DNA from 2 places in the Pseudoalteromonas obscura genome. Region 1 is predicted to be linked to the other one. Evidence: predicted binding sites of a transcription regulator. Region 1 holds the regulator's gene; the other holds the start of a gene.
The links. The regulator MetJ, encoded in region 1, represses methionine synthesis genes. The targets are predictions, from matches to a motif close to TAGACGTCTAGACGTCTA.
Positions count from the first base shown of each region.

Region 2: QNM18_RS06045 (homoserine O-succinyltransferase) is a predicted target of MetJ. The motif match lies at 1,271-1,288, and genes of this name have one in related genera.

Region 1 covers NZ_JASJUT010000009.1:195,868-203,942, reverse strand. Annotated here, with positions in the region: gene QNM18_RS19155 (malic enzyme-like NAD(P)-binding protein) at 498-1,739, shown strand; gene metJ (met regulon transcriptional regulator MetJ) at 1,834-2,154, opposite strand; gene metB (cystathionine gamma-synthase) at 2,482-3,705, shown strand; gene metL (bifunctional aspartate kinase/homoserine dehydrogenase II) at 3,710-6,058, shown strand; gene QNM18_RS19135 (penicillin-binding protein 1A) at 6,135-8,075, opposite strand, start outside.
Region 2 covers NZ_JASJUT010000002.1:434,653-442,727, reverse strand. Annotated here, with positions in the region: gene QNM18_RS06055 (DMT family transporter) at 1-555, opposite strand, end outside; gene QNM18_RS06050 (hypothetical protein) at 832-978, shown strand; gene QNM18_RS06045 (homoserine O-succinyltransferase) at 1,369-2,316, shown strand; gene QNM18_RS06040 (homocysteine S-methyltransferase family protein) at 2,375-3,397, shown strand; gene metH (methionine synthase) at 3,409-6,036, shown strand; gene QNM18_RS06030 (ABC transporter ATP-binding protein) at 6,285-6,980, shown strand; gene QNM18_RS06025 (ABC transporter permease) at 7,581-8,075, shown strand, end outside.

The DNA of each region.
Region 1 (8,075 bases):
TGTATTAAAAAGTTGCCATATTTGTTCTATAGCATATGTCTAACTAAGTGGTTTAATTGGCACAGCTCCAATGTGCTTTTTGCACTGAAATTATGAAGCAAAATGTGAGATGTGTGTTTAAAACAGTCTTTGTTTTGAATAGTTATGCTTGTTTAATTTTTATTTAAAGTTAGTTAAATTCATCTAAATGTCACTAAATGTAGTTATTTTCATTTAACTGTATGGTTTTGTTAGTGAATTGATTCTTGTTCGTCATATGTGGTTTTTTTGCATATAAATTAACCTTTCATGACCAAGAATTATGGATGTTACCGTTAATTTATTGCTGTAAATTTTGATGAAAAGTAGCTTAAAAGTCGCTAAATACCAAAGAATATCGTCTAACAGGATAGACCTGATAGTGCTTGAATTAATTTTCAAAAGAGGTATTGTTGAAAGCAGTTAGCGAATTTTTATCTCACTCTCACTTTTAACTTCTCGTAGGAAAAAATCGCGTCATGTCAGATTTACGTGAAAAAGCATTACATTACCACGCTCACCCCGTCCCAGGTAAAATCAGTGTTGAACTGACAAAACCTGCTGAATCCGTCAAAGATCTAGCCTTAGCTTATAGTCCAGGTGTTGCAGAACCCGTGCGCGAAATTGCGGCAGATCCTGCAAATGCATACCGATATACAGGTAAAGGCAACATGGTTGCTGTGATCAGTAACGGTACTGCTATTTTAGGTCTGGGTAACCTAGGACCTTTGGCGTCTAAACCCGTAATGGAAGGTAAAGCGCTTTTATTTAAGCGATTTGCAGGTTTAGATTCGATTGATATCGAAGTAAAACACCGCACAACTGAAGATTTTATCAACACCGTTGCAAATATTGCAGATACGTTTGGTGGTATTAACTTAGAAGATATTAAAGCGCCAGAGTGTTTTGAAATTGAAAAAGCTTTAATTGAGCGCTGTGATGTTCCTGTTTTTCACGATGATCAGCATGGTACAGCGATCGTAACTGCTGCTGGCATGCTAAACGCTTTGGAAATTCAAGGTAAAGACATCAAAGAGGCGATCATTGTTTGTTTGGGTGCAGGTGCAGCCGCAATCGCTTGTATGGAATTGCTAATTAAATGTGGTGCTCAACGTGAACACATTTACATGTTAGACCGCAAAGGTGTTATCCATACACGTCGCGATGACTTAAATGAGTATAAAACGCTGTTTGCCAATAACACTGATAAGCGTACATTGCAGGATGTTATTGCTGAAGCCGATGTATTTGTTGGTGTATCTGGTCCTGATTTGCTATCACCAGAAGATCTTAAACTGATGGCTAATAAGCCTGTGGTTTTTGCTTGTTCGAATCCAGATCCAGAGATTAGCCCTGAAGTGGCACATAGCGCTCGAGACGACTTAATCATGGCGACAGGTCGCTCTGACTATCCAAACCAAGTTAATAACGTACTGTGTTTTCCGTTTATTTTCCGCGGTGCATTAGATGTGCGCGCTACTGCTATCAATGATGAAATGAAAATTGCAGCGGTAGAAGCTATTCGTAGTATTGCAAAAGAACCTGTACCGGAAGAAGTTTTGGTTGCAGCAGAAGTAGAAAGCTTAGAGTTTGGCTCAGAGTACATAATTCCAAAGCCTATGGACCCTCGTTTACTACCTCGTATTGCAAAAGCAGTTGCACAAGCTGCAATTGACTCAGGTGTTGCACAGATTGAACTACCTGAAAATTACATGGCATAGATTTTACGGCTAAGTCTTGTAAGGGGCTTAGTGTGTTACATGATATAAAAAAGCCTCACATTAGTGAGGCTTTTTTATATTTGATAGGGACTGATTATTCTTCGTTTATCTCAGGAATATCTAATCCCATTTTTTCCATAATCTCGCGAACTTCTGCTGGGATCTTCTCTGGATTATCTTTTCTTAAGTCTTCGTCATTTGGCAAAGGCTGGCCAGTAAACGCATGTAAAAACGCTTCACACAGTAATTCACTATTTGTTGCATGGCGCAGGTTGTTAACCTGTCGACGAGTCCGTTCATCTGTCAGTACTTTAAGTACATTCAAAGGAATTGAAACAGTGATTTTTTTCACCTGTTCTGATTTTTTACCGTGTTCTGCATATGGGTGAACATATTCACCGTTCCATTTAGCCATAATTGTGTACTTGCCTCAGTGTTTACCTTGAATGTGAATAAGACTGGATTTTGTTTGCTGAGTGCACTGCTGACGGTTTGTACCATATACAAGCTAATTGCTGTGCACTGTACAGGAAATTGGCAGAATACTCGGTCTTTTGCCATATTAGGTCAAAGATTCAGTCTTATTGGCATCCTTTATCGCTTTCGTGGCGAAATTTTATCGGTTTGAATAAGATAGTCAAATACTAGTTATTTAGCCATATAGAAGTATAAATGTTTTGACATCTCACAATTGTTCATCTAACCTTTTAGACGTCTAAACATCCAAGTATCCAGGTGACCTATGAGCCAAAGTAAGAAGTCAACGATTGCCGTGAGAAATGGCATCGATGCAGATAAGCATCATGGTGCAGTTGTGCCTCCTTTATATCTCTCTACGACCTATTCTTTCGCTGATTTTGATAAAAAGCGGGATTATGATTATGGTCGCAGTGGCAACCCAAATCGAGATATTTTAGCCGATACACTCACTCAGTTAGAAGGTGGCGAAAAAGGCATTATTACCGCAACTGGCATGGCTGCGGTTCATCTTGTGACACAGTTATTAAACCATGACGATACTTTGGTGATCCCGCATGACTGTTACGGTGGCAGTTATCGATTATTTACCTCTTTAGAAAAGCGTGGCTTATTAAAAGTAGAAGTACTTGATTTAACTCAGCCTGAAAGTCTGCAAAAGATTGCGGATATTGCGCCTAAGATAGTTTGGATAGAAACTCCGAGTAATCCAATTCTAAGACTGACAGACATTGAAGCTGTGGTGAAAGCTGCGCACGGTTGTGGCGCCTTGGTAGCTGCGGACAATACATTTTTATCACCGGCGCTGCAAAACCCAATCGCTTTTGGTGTGGATATTGTTGTGCACTCTACGACTAAGTTTATCAATGGTCACTCAGACGTTGTTGGTGGAGCTGTCATTGCTCGCACGCAAGAATTGGGGGAAGAGCTTGCTTGGTGGGCAAACAATATTGGCATTACAGGTTCACCTTTTGACAGCTACTTAACACTGCGCGGACTTAGAACTTTAAAAGTGCGCCTAAAGCAGCATGAGCACAATGCATTGGCGATAGCTCAGTATTTAGAATCTTCTCCATTTGTTGAGCAAGTTTATTATCCCGGTTTAGCTTCCCATCCACAGCATGCGCTCGCCAAAAAGCAGCAGCATGGATTTGGTGGCATGGTAAGTTTTGACATCAAAGGGGGTCTGAAAGACTCCGCTGCATTTTTAACTTCTTTGTCCCAATTTTCTCTAGCTGAATCTTTGGGTGGTGTAGAGAGTTTGATTTGTCACCCAGCTACGATGACCCATGCAGGGATGGATCCACAGGCTAGACTTGAAGCGGGCGTAGGCGATACGTTAATCCGAATTTCCGTTGGAATTGAAGACGTTGAAGATTTGTTAGCAGATCTTGAGCAAGCGTTTAAAAAGGTGTACAGTCCTGTAAGCGGTGATTCTGACGATGCCAAAGACTTTAAACTATCCCCTGCACATACGGTTTTATGGTAACAATATGACAAAAGTAGTACACAAATTTGGCGGCTCTAGCCTTAGTTCTGCAGCGCGCTATCAAGCGGTTGCTAATATCATTTTAGGCCAATGCCAAAGAGGTGATTGTGTCGTTGTGTCAGCAGCGGGTAAAACCACAAATACGCTAGTGAAGTTATGGCAAAGTTATTTACAAAAAGATGATAATGCCTTTAATGACATCTTATTGCAGGTGGAAAACCATCAAAATCAACTGCTGACAGAGTTGTTTACGAGTCAGCAAGCAAATACTCTATTAGAAAAGCTAAAAGATGAGCTACAGAGCATTGCAAAGGCGGCAGCAGATTTAAACTTACATGAAGCATCGTTATTGGCACATGGCGAAGTATGGTCTGCACGTCTGCTAGCACATTTATTGTCGACATTAAATGTCAGTGCACTTGATGTAGATGCGAGAAGTTTATTTACCCAGCATCAAGGTCAATTGTTACATGCACAAAATAAACAAGCGTGTATAGAACAATTAAGTGGCGAAAAAATTCACATAGTGACTGGGTTTATTGCCTCAGATTGTGACGGTAATACGATCACTCTGGGCCGCAATGGCAGTGATTATAGTGCAACCCTGTTGGCTAATTATATTGATGCGCAGGCTGTATCAATTTGGACTGATACTCACGGTGTGTTCAGTACCGATCCGCGTAAAGTAAGTTCAGCAATTAAATACCCTAAGGTTTGTAGAGCGCAAGCGAATCTGCTTGCTCGTCTTGGTAATCCTGTGTTGCATGCAAAAACGTTATCACCACTGAAAGACACCAACATTAAACTTCAAGTGCGTAGTAGTTATGACCCTGAAGCCGTAGGCACGGAAATCGTGAAACAAGGTTATAGCAAAGATAAGCGGTTTATCACCACATTTGAGGAACTTGATTTAATTCGGGTTGAGGGACTTGCTACGGGTGAGGTGCGAACCTTAAGCCAATTAATACAACATAGTATTCACCACTTTAGTAAGGGTGGTGAAGATTATCTCCTAGTACCGAGTAATGACACCCATGCTGTAGCTAGCCATTTGCAAGGCAGGGGGAATATTGTTGAGTCTCACTTGAGAGGCTTGGCAATAGTAGCGCCTAGCCATGAAACACATCAATTAACTCAGCAAGTGGCTGCGGTTTTAGAGCAGCAAGATGTGGTTGTACGTTTTACTCACAGTGATGGGCGTTATGCATTATTCTTGACAGATCAATCTATCGATAGCGATGTACTTGCTATTTTACATGATAAGGTAGTCAATAAAGGCCGAGAATTAGCTGTGATCATTGCGGGCCTTGGCAATGTGGGCGAAGTGTTCGTTGATCAATGTCAAAAGCAAGTTGAGAAGTTACAAGCAAACTTTGATCTAAAGATTGTGGCTTTGGTTCGCTCTAAAGAAATGTTGTTTTGCCCAAGTGGTATCAATATTCAAAACTGGCAACAGCAATGGCGAAGCGAGGCGCAAAGCTACCAGCAGTCAGATTTGCTTGAGCGTATCGGTGAACTCGACTATGAGCACAAAGTAGTGATTGATATTACTGCCAGCGATGCTTTTAGCGATATGTATCCGAGTTTTGTGGCACATGACTGTCATTTGATAAGTGCCAATAAATATGCCGGTACAGCAGCACAAGCTTGGTATGGAAAACTACTTGAGCAATTACAAGAGCGCAACTTACACTGGCGTTATAACACGAGTGTTGGTGCTGGATTGCCGATCAATTTTGCATTGGCTGATTTGCAAAACAGTGGGGATGCTGTGACGCGTATAGAGGGGGTATTCTCTGGAACTCTTTCTTGGCTATGTAGTAGCTTTGATGGTACTAAACCTTTTTCTGATTTGGTGTTAGAAGCACAGGGGATGGGCTATACCGAGCCGGATCCGAGAGAAGACTTATCAGGTCGAGATATGCAGCGTAAATTGCTTATTTTGGCCAGAGATCTAGGACTTGAACTAGACGTTGAAGATATTGCCCTAGAGCCATTGATGCCAGAACATTTGGCCACAGGTGATTGGGACTCTTTTCTTGCTAAGCGTCAGGATTTAGATACATTTTATCAGTCTCGTTATGAGCAGTCGCAATCTGAAGGCAAGGCACTGCGTTACACAGGGGCTTTAGATATCGATGAGCAAGGTCAGGTTAGTGCTAAAGTTGGCATTGCCTATGTTGAGGCTGGCAGTGCAATTGCGAATTTAACCCCTGGTGACAATATTTTTGTGATCACCAGCCAGTGGTATGAAAGTAACCCGTTAGTGATCCAAGGGCCGGGTGCCGGTAAAGAGGTGACAGCAGCTGGGATCCACTCTGATTTATATTGGTTAACACAAAAGCTCAAATAATAGAGTTGTTTACATAAACGATATTTTGCCAATTTAAAAGGCCATGCACTGCATGGCCTTTTTGTTTTTCTGTTATCTAAAATAATTCTTCTGACGCTGGCAGGCTATCGTCAAAAGGTGTGCTACTGCCTGAGTCTAAAACATACTTTGTCGGAGCGGTTCCTCGTTCAAAATATTCAAAGCGGCTGGTGTAGTCATTTTTTTCACTCAGTAGACCCGTTTTTAAATCAATACGTATTGATACAAGCCCAGGAGGGGGCTCTATGGGTGCCAATGGCTCTTCTTGGAGCGCATGACGCATAAAACTCACCCAGGCAGGCTGTGCCGTCGTCGCACCGGCTTCCCCACCTACAATCTGCTTTTTGCCCAAGTTAGTATTGTAAGCCGCGCGACCAAGTGGTTTGCTGGCATCATCAAATCCAACCCAAACTGTGGTAAGTAAATTTTGGTTAAAGCCGGTAAACCATGTGTCAACGGCATTATTTGTTGTGCCGGTTTTGCCTGCCAAGTCTTTTCGCTTAAGTGTCTGAGCTCGCCAACCTGTCCCGGTCCAGCCTGTTTTATGTCGCCAACTGCCGCCACCCCAGATGGCACTTTTTAATGCATCGGCAACTAAAAAGGCATTCTTTTCCGAAATGATCCTAGGTGCGCATGTATACGGATCGGCTTCAAGTGCTTCTTCACTGCACACACGCAATGGACTTGCTGTGCCTAACTCATTGCCAAACGCATCGGTTAGTCTGTCAATAAAATAAGGTTCAATTAGGTGCCCACCATTGGCAAATGCGCTCATTCCTCTGGCCATTTCTAACGGTGTCATCGCGGCACTACCTAAGGCGAGTGATTCGCTACGTACCACATCTTCGTCACTAAATCCGAATTTGAGAATGTGATCTGCAGTGTTGTTTAAACCAACACCGCGCATTAAGCGGATTGATACAACATTTTTAGATTGCGCTAATGCTCTTCGAATACGAATTGGTCCACTGTATACATCTGGGCTGTTTTTCGGTCGCCAAGCCACTCCTAGGCTGTTATCCCAGTGGTTGATGGGCGCATCGTTAATAATTGTGGCAAGCGTATAGTCACCTTCCAAAGCTGCGGAGTAGATAAAGGGCTTAATGTTTGAACCCACCTGTCTCTTCGCCTGAACCGCCCGGTTATATTGACTTTGCTTAAAGCTGTAACCACCCACAAGCGCTTTGATTTGACCGCTTTGAGGATCAAGAGACACGAGTGCACTTGCCGGCTGAGGAAGTTGACTGAGAACCCACTTTTGTTCACTTTGACGCACCCATATTTGCATACCTGGAGCGAGAATATCGCTGGCAACTTTTGGCGCTCTACCTTGGCGTCGCTCTGTGATATATGCTCTGGCCCAGTTCATTGCGCTCCAATCTAGCGTAATGGTATTGCCAGAAGGCATGACAATGGTGGCTGACTGTTCTTCTAGTGCTGTTACTACCGCTGCATGTAGTGGTGCGATGGCTTTTACTTTTTTCAGTCGAGCGGTGATCTGTTCTGTTGTCCACGGAGTTTCTTCTGGTTGCCAATAGCGAGCGTTGGGCCCTCTAAAGCCATGACGCCTATCATAGTCGTGTAGATTGTTGATGAGTGCTTGCTGAGCTGCGGCTTGGTCGGCTGCATCGACAGTGGTATAAACCCTGAAACCTGAATTGTAGGCGGTGTCAGTACCATACTTTTCAACCATATATGCGCGTACCATCTCTGAAATGTACGGTGCGTATAGCTCTATTTCGGCACCATGGCGTTTTGCAGTAATTGGTGCATTTACAGCGGCATGATATTCGGCTTGTGTAATGTATTTCTCGGCAAGCATTCTGCCCAATACCACATTTCGTCTCGCTTTGGCTCGAGTTGGGTTGCGTATTGGGTTTAGTGCTGATGGCGCTTTTGGTAGGCCAGCGATCATGGCCATTTGAGGTAACGTCAACTCATTGAGTTCTTTACCGTAGTATACTTGTGCTGCGGCTCCAATACCAAACGAGCGGTGGCC
Region 2 (8,075 bases), on a different contig from region 1:
GCTGCTGATGTCATCATTATTTAGTGCACCTTTTGAAAGGACCATGCCGGCGGCTTGGCATGTTGCGGCTCCCAGCGCAAATAATACGCCCTTACGGTAAATGTCTTTATCTAGTTTTGGCAGCTTTTGACTGGGTTTGACTGCAATAACGACGCCTAAAGTAGTAATCAAAATACCGAGCCAAGCAGTGGCAGATAGATATACGCCTAACAGCGCGATATTCAGCAATCCAGCAATGGCTGGCGCGAGTGATTCGATCACCAATGTTCGGGCTGGACCAATATTGCGCAGGGCTGCGAAGTAGGCACTGTCTCCAATTGCAATGCCGACAATACCGCTGGCAATTAACCACCCCCAGCTTATATGACTAGTAGGCAATTGGCTGTCCCAAGTTAAAAGTAATATGACGCCCATCAATGCAGAGGCTATTACCCCTTTAGCGACATTGAGCTCTAGGGGATTTAAATGATGGCTAAAACGTTTATATAATAGGGTTGAAAATGCCCATACTGCGGCTGCACAAAATGCAGCGATTTCTCCTATACCCACAATCATCTTTGTTATTTAGTCGTCTAATCTGGCTGTACTGTAATTATTTTGTGAATTTATGCAATGTAATTGAGCTTAATAGTTACGGTGATAGTGCTTCTCTCTGACGCTCTCCAGCTTCAAAAAATAAACTTTCAGTTTTTATTGAAAGCTTAGAACTTATTTTGTTACACTCTGTTGTGTTGAAATAGTCGTGTGCTTAAATCGGCCTGTGGCCACTTGTTGGAGAACATAATGATCCTCGATGCGATTCAAATTAATTTAATTCTTTTGAGCTTTTGTATGTTTATATCTTGTTTGATCATGGCTATGACTGAGTCAAAGCTGTTTGTCGGAGAGCAACGTCTAAAAGTGAGTATTGAATATGGGATTTTTGCTTCAGCAGGGCTGATAGTAAGTGTCGTATTAGGGTACGGTTATTTCGGTTAATCATCTACTTGCATGACAGGGTGCTATTTGTTCTGGCACCCTTTATCCTTTCACCCTTTATCCTTTCAACCTTTATCCTTTCAACCTTTATCCTTTCAACCTTTATCCTCACACTCCCGCCAAATTTAAATTTCACATTTTTGAGAATTAAATTTACTCAACTCACTGAGTTTCAACCCTTATTTTGTATTCAATTTTCCCTTTCTCATTTTTGACGGTATTGAGACGGTTTCGAGAAATAGAGACTTACCTGCTCGTTTTTGCCAATGGCATATTCGGGAATTCTCTAATTTAGACGTCTGAACATCTAGAAGTTGAAATTTTATGGCGTTCGTTCATAATGTCAGCCAATATATTACAGTTAGTTTTGTCTATTCTGGGGAGGGTCTCATGCCGATCACTGTTAAAGACGAATTACCCGCCATTGCGAGGTTGCGTCACGAAAATGTATTTGTGATGCCGAAAAGTCGCGCGATGTCTCAAGAGATCCGTCCTATGCGGTTGGCAATCTTGAACTTAATGCCCAATAAGGTAGAGACAGAGGTTCAGTTTATTCGTTTATTGGCAAATACGCCGTTGCAAGTAAATGTGGATTTGCTCAGGTTGGACACACATCGCAGTTCAGAAAACTCAGAACAACATTTGAATATGTTTTATCGTTACTTCTCAGAAGTTAAAGACGAAAACTACGATGCTTTGATTGTCACAGGTGCACCTTTGGCGCATTTAGAGTATTCAGATGTGATCTATTGGCAAGAGCTACAAGCATTCTTTGACTGGGCCGAACATCATGTCACTTCAACTCTATTTTCCTGTTGGGCCGCTCATGCAGGCTTATATCACCATCATGGATTGAAACGAGAATTAAAAGAGCAAAAACTTTGTGGCGTATTTAAACACCGAGTTTATTTTGATCACGGCGCACTAACACGTGGGTTTGACGATGAGTTTTTAGTGCCCCATTCCCGATATGGTCATATTGATATTGAGAAAATCAATCGCAAAGAAGATTTAGTGGTATTGGCCGGTTCAGAACAAGTCGGGGCCTATCTACTTAAGAATAATACAGGGAGCCAAGTGTATATTACGGGACATCCAGAGTATGATGCGGATACATTGCAAAAAGAGTACTTGCGAGATCTGCAAAATGGACCAGATGCCCCTATGCCAGACAACTACTTCCCAAACAATGACTCGGGAGTTAAGCCATCGAAAACGTGGCAAAGTCACGCCTTTTTATTATTTTCAAATTGGTTAAACTATTATGTTTACCAAACAACTCCGTACGATATTAATCTCGTTAGCCAAGACGTAAGGACTAACAATTATGCCGAATAACAGTGTGCCATTTGAGCCTGTCGATGGCCAAGCCGTATCTGAAGCGCTGAAAAAGACGATGCAAGAGCGCATCGTTATTTTAGACGGTGCTATGGGAACCATGATCCAAAAACATAAGTTTGAGGAAGAAGATTACCGTGGAGAGCGCTTTAAAGACTGGCATGTATTGATCAAAGGCAACAATGACTTGTTAAGTTTGACTCAGCCTGATGTGATTAAGCAAATTCACCGAGAGTACCTTGAAGCGGGTGCTGACATTATCGAAACCAATACCTTTAACTCGACTACCATTTCAATGGAAGATTATGACATGGCGAGTTTAAGCCGAGAGATTAATTTTGAGTCGGCCAAATTGGCACGTGAAGTCTGTGATGAATTTACCGCCAAAGATCCGAGCAAGCCTCGCTATGTTGGCGGTGTTTTGGGACCAACATCAAAAACCTGCTCTATTTCCCCCGATGTGAATGATCCAGGCTATCGCAACGTGACTTTTGATGCGCTGGTGGAAGCATACATTGAGTCTACCCTTGCCTTAATCGAGGGGGGAGCGCACCTTATTTTGATTGAAACAATATTTGATACCCTTAATGCTAAAGCGGCGGCTTACGGAGTTGAAGAGGCTTTTGAGCAAGCTGGGGTTAGGTTGCCAGTAATGATTTCGGGTACAATTACAGATGCTTCAGGTCGAACTCTATCAGGGCAAACGACAGAAGCATTCTACAATTCAATTCGACATATTAAGCCTATCTCTATTGGGCTTAACTGTGCGTTAGGCCCAGATCTATTGCGCCCATATGTGGAAGAGTTATCTCGGGTATGTGAAACATTCACTTCCGTGCACCCTAATGCTGGATTACCGAACGAATTTGGTGAGTACGACTTAGAAGCTGACGAGATGAGTAAAGAGATTGTTGATTGGGGCAATGAAGGCTTTATTAACATTGTTGGTGGGTGCTGCGGGACGACACCGGAGCATATTAAGGCCTTTGCTGAAGGGTTGAGCCCTGTGTCACCGCGTAAGCTTCCTGAGCTTGAAGTTCGCATGCGTTTGTCAGGTCTTGAAGCCTGTAATCTGAATTAGGAAGTATCATTATGACGCAATCTACCGCTGTATTTACCAATGTGGGTGAAAGAACCAATGTCACAGGTTCAGCACGCTTTAAACGTCTCATTTTAGAAGAAGATTACGAAACGGCCCTAGAAGTTGCGAGAGAGCAAGTGGAGGGAGGCGCGCAGGTGATTGATATCAACATGGATGAAGCCATGTTGGATTCAAAAATGGCGATGGTGAAGTTTTTGAACCTTATTGCTTCTGAACCTGAAATTTCAAAAGTGCCTATCATGGTTGACTCCTCTAAATGGGATGTCATCGTTGCGGGTCTGAAATGTATCCAGGGCAAGGCCATTGTTAACTCTATCTCGCTAAAAGAGGGCAGAGAGCCGTTTGTGCGCCAAGCCAAGATATTAAAACGTTTTGGTGCAGCTGTTGTTGTTATGGCGTTTGACGAAGTCGGTCAAGCTGAAACGGCAGATCGTAAGTTTGAGATTTGTCAGCGCTCGTACAAAATTCTTGTGGATGAGCTGGGGTTTCCACCAGAAGACATCATATTTGATCCGAATATCTTTGCCGTTGCCACCGGTATTGAAGAACATGATAACTATGCCGTTGAATTTATTGAAGGCACGCGCCGCATAAAGCAAAATCTACCCCACTGTAAGGTATCAGGCGGTGTGTCTAACGTGTCGTTCTCGTTTCGAGGCAACAACCCAGTTCGTGAAGCGATCCACTCAGTATTTTTATATCATGCCATAAAAGCGGGTATGGATATGGGGATCGTAAACGCAAGCCAGTTGGCGGTGTATGACGATATTCCACTTGAATTGAGAAATGCTGTTGAGGATGTGATCCTCAACACTGATCCCGGTGCGGGCGAACGCTTAGTTGATATTGCACCTAAGTACTCAGGTATGGCGCAAGCTGAGAAAAAAGAGGACTTAGAGTGGCGTACATGGCCAGTTGCAAAAAGGTTAGAGCATGCCCTTGTTAAGGGGATCACTGAGTATATCGATGAAGATACCGAAGAGTGCCGTCTCAGCTTCGACAAACCTATTCAGGTAATCGAAGGGCCACTCATGGATGGCATGAATGTGGTCGGTGATTTGTTCGGTGCTGGTAAAATGTTCTTGCCTCAGGTAGTCAAGTCAGCCCGTGTAATGAAGCGCGCGGTGGCTTACCTCGACCCATTTATCGAAGCTGAGAAGGAAGAAGGCGCGAGCAACGGAAAAATAGTCATGGCCACTGTGAAAGGCGATGTACACGATATTGGTAAGAACATCGTGGGTGTTGTGTTGCAGTGTAACAACTATGAAGTAGTTGATTTAGGTGTGATGGTGCCTGCTGAAAAAATCCTGCAAACGGCCATCGATGAAAAAGCAGACGCTATTGGCCTGTCTGGTCTTATTACCCCTTCACTGGATGAAATGGTACACGTGGCAAAAGAAATGACACGTCGAGGCTTTGATATTCCACTGTTAATTGGCGGTGCAACCACATCTAAAGCGCATACGGCGGTTAAAATTGAGCCTCAGTACGACAAAGGCGTTATTTATGTAAATAATGCTAGCCGAGCTGTAGGGGTTGTGTCGAGTTTACTAAGTGATACGCAAAAGCCCGCATTTTTGGAAAAAACGGCTAGTGAATACGTTAAGGTTCGTGAGCAGCAAGCGCGTAAAAAACCGCGTTCCAAGCCTGTGACTTTAGCCCGTGCTCGGGACAATGCCACTAAGTTAGACTGGGATAATTACACACCGCCTAAACCTAAAAAGTTGGGGGTGACTGAGTTTAAAGACGTTAGCATCGCCACTTTACGTCAATATATAGATTGGACTCCTTATTTCATGACATGGTCTTTGGCAGGCAAATACCCGCGTATTTTAGAGGATGAAATAGTTGGTGAAGAAGCTAAAAAGCTATTTGCTGATGCCAATGCGATGCTCGATGAATTAGAGCAAACGGGTAAGTTGCAACCGCTAGGCGTAATTGGTTTATTCCCAGCCAACCGAGTAGACGATGATATCGAAATTTACGCCGATGAATCTCGAACAGAGGTGATTGGTAAGTCGTGTCAATTGCGTCAACAAACGGAAAAAACAGATTTTCCAAATTACTGTTTAGCTGATTACGTTGCACCAAAGGGCATTGACGATTATTTTGGCGCATTTGCAGTCACAGGTGGTCTTGAAGAGGATGATCTGGCGGATGCATTTGATGCGCAGCAAGATGATTACAATAAGATCATGGTCAAGGCGGTGGCAGATAGGCTAGCTGAAGCCTTTGCTGAGTACTTACACGAACAGGTTCGCAAGGAGTACTGGGGTTTTGCTGCTGATGAGTCGTTAACTAATGAAGAGCTTATTCGCGAAAACTACCAAGGTATTAGACCCGCACCAGGCTACCCAGCATGTCCTGAGCACACGGAGAAGAAAAAAATCTGGTCGTTGTTAGATGTTGAAAACCGCATCGGTATGAAGCTAACGAGCTCTTATGCAATGTGGCCAGGTGCAGCTGTTTCTGGCTGGTACTTCTCACATCCTGACGCTAAGTATTTTGCAGTTGCTACCATCCAAAAAGATCAAGTTGAAGACTACGCCCGCCGTAGTGATATGACCATAGAAGAGGCTGAGCGTTGGCTGTCTCCTAATCTTGGTTACGATACTTAAACCTATCCAGTGGGCTTGTTAGGGGGTAACTGCTCTAACAAGTCATTTTTGCTGTATTCTTAGTGTTTTTTTAATGAATTTAGCGGGTTGCATACAGCTTTTGCCGTGTTATATTTTTAACTATGCAGTTGCGTATTCATTGCCTTTCAGGCTGTACTTTTTGCAGCCTCTCTCATTATATTGCTGATGGGTGTCGGTTTTTCATCGTAATGAATAGTATAAATTTAGTGGTAAAGTAGTGAGTGTATATGCTTAATTTTTCCAGTGTTACTAAAAATTACGAAGAAAACACCGTGGTTACTCAAGCATTACAACCTTTTAATTTGCAAGTTTCATCGGGGGATTTTATTGCGTTGGTCGGCCCGTCTGGTTCTGGAAAAACGACCTTTTTAAATATTGCTGGTTTATTAGAGTCTCCCAGCTCTGGCGAATATACTTTTTTAGATAAAGACGTAAAGACACTCAGTGATAAACAAAAATCTCGATTACGAAGCTCTGATATTGGGTTTGTTTTTCAGGGCTTCCATCTGCTTCCCGAACTAAATGTCTATGATAATGTGGAGATCCCTTTGCGCTACAGCAGGGTGCCTGCCAAGCAGCGCCGTGCCAGCGTGATGTCATTACTAGAGCAAGTTGGACTGTGTGACAGAATTAACTGTAAACCAAACCAGTTGTCTGGTGGCCAACAGCAAAGGGTAGCCATTGCGCGTGCATTAGTTGGTAAACCCTCACTCATATTAGCTGATGAGCCGACTGGCAATTTAGACTCGCAAAATGCCGCAGATATTATGGCTATTTTATCGTCCCTTAACCAGTGTGGTACCACGATTTTAATGGTCACTCACAGTTTAAAGTTGGCGCAACAAGCCAAACGAGCTATTGAGATCCGCGACGGTGTTTTAAAAGAGCGTTGTATCGAACACTATGCTGCAAGATGGGGTTAAATAAATACTTGGCTAAATAGCCACATTCTAAATATTGATTGCTAGGGCAATCTTGAATTGAAAATCGCCCTATATACGCCCCGTAGAGCAACATTTTCCTATATAATTTTTCTTCTTTTATAACGAAGCTGTTAACTTTGTTGTTTCTGGGTTTTTATTGTGTATCTATTTGGTTTTTGTTAGCCTAACCAGCGAAGAAAAAAATTACCCCTAAATAAACCTCAAATGTTTACGGTTCAGTTCGACGAGTGCTTAACTGCATTACATATGGGCGATGGAAAGCTTAGGTACACACGAAGGAATTTTAGGCGTAATTGTGTTTAGAATATCATTTACCAATAATAATCACATACTTGGGATACTCTATATAACTCACTTATGTCTGAAAGGCTTTAGGCAGCGAGCCAGTTATCATTGTGGATAAATATACTAAGCAACTTGTCGCTAGTAAGTTGGAATCTATAGTGCCTTTCCCCCCTTGGTTAGCTATTTGCTCGATGTGAGTATTTTTAAAAGGGTTTGAGCTTAAGCATGCGTGTCTGAGCAATAGAATTATAAAAATTATGTTAGTGCTACACCCACCGCTGAACAGGAGATAACATGCTGTACTACTATATACGCATGGCGGTATTTAGTCTCAAAAGAACACCTCTGTTAAGTTTCTTAATGATAGCGACTATTTCAATAGGCATTGCTGCGACCATGGTCACATACACTGTTAGCTACATGATGACAAAAGATCCAATCCCCAGTAAAAGTGAGCGGTTATTTACTGTTCATTTAAGCTCATGGGATCCGTCGCGCATGTACAGAATGGTGGATGGAAAAGAAGAAATTCCCATTTTTGTTACTTATCAAGATGCAATGAACTTATACAACGAAAAAAAAGGCAAGCGCCAAACAATTATTGGCAGCCATAAAACAATGAGTCGTTCCCCAAGTCAGCCACCGGGCGAAGCGCTATCAACCTTGTTGCGGGCAACCACATATGAATTTTTTGATATGTTTGAAGTACCGTTTTTATATGGTTCTGGATGGGCAGAGTCCGATGACGAACAAGGTGAACGGGTAGTTGTATTGTCGAAAAAGCGCAAT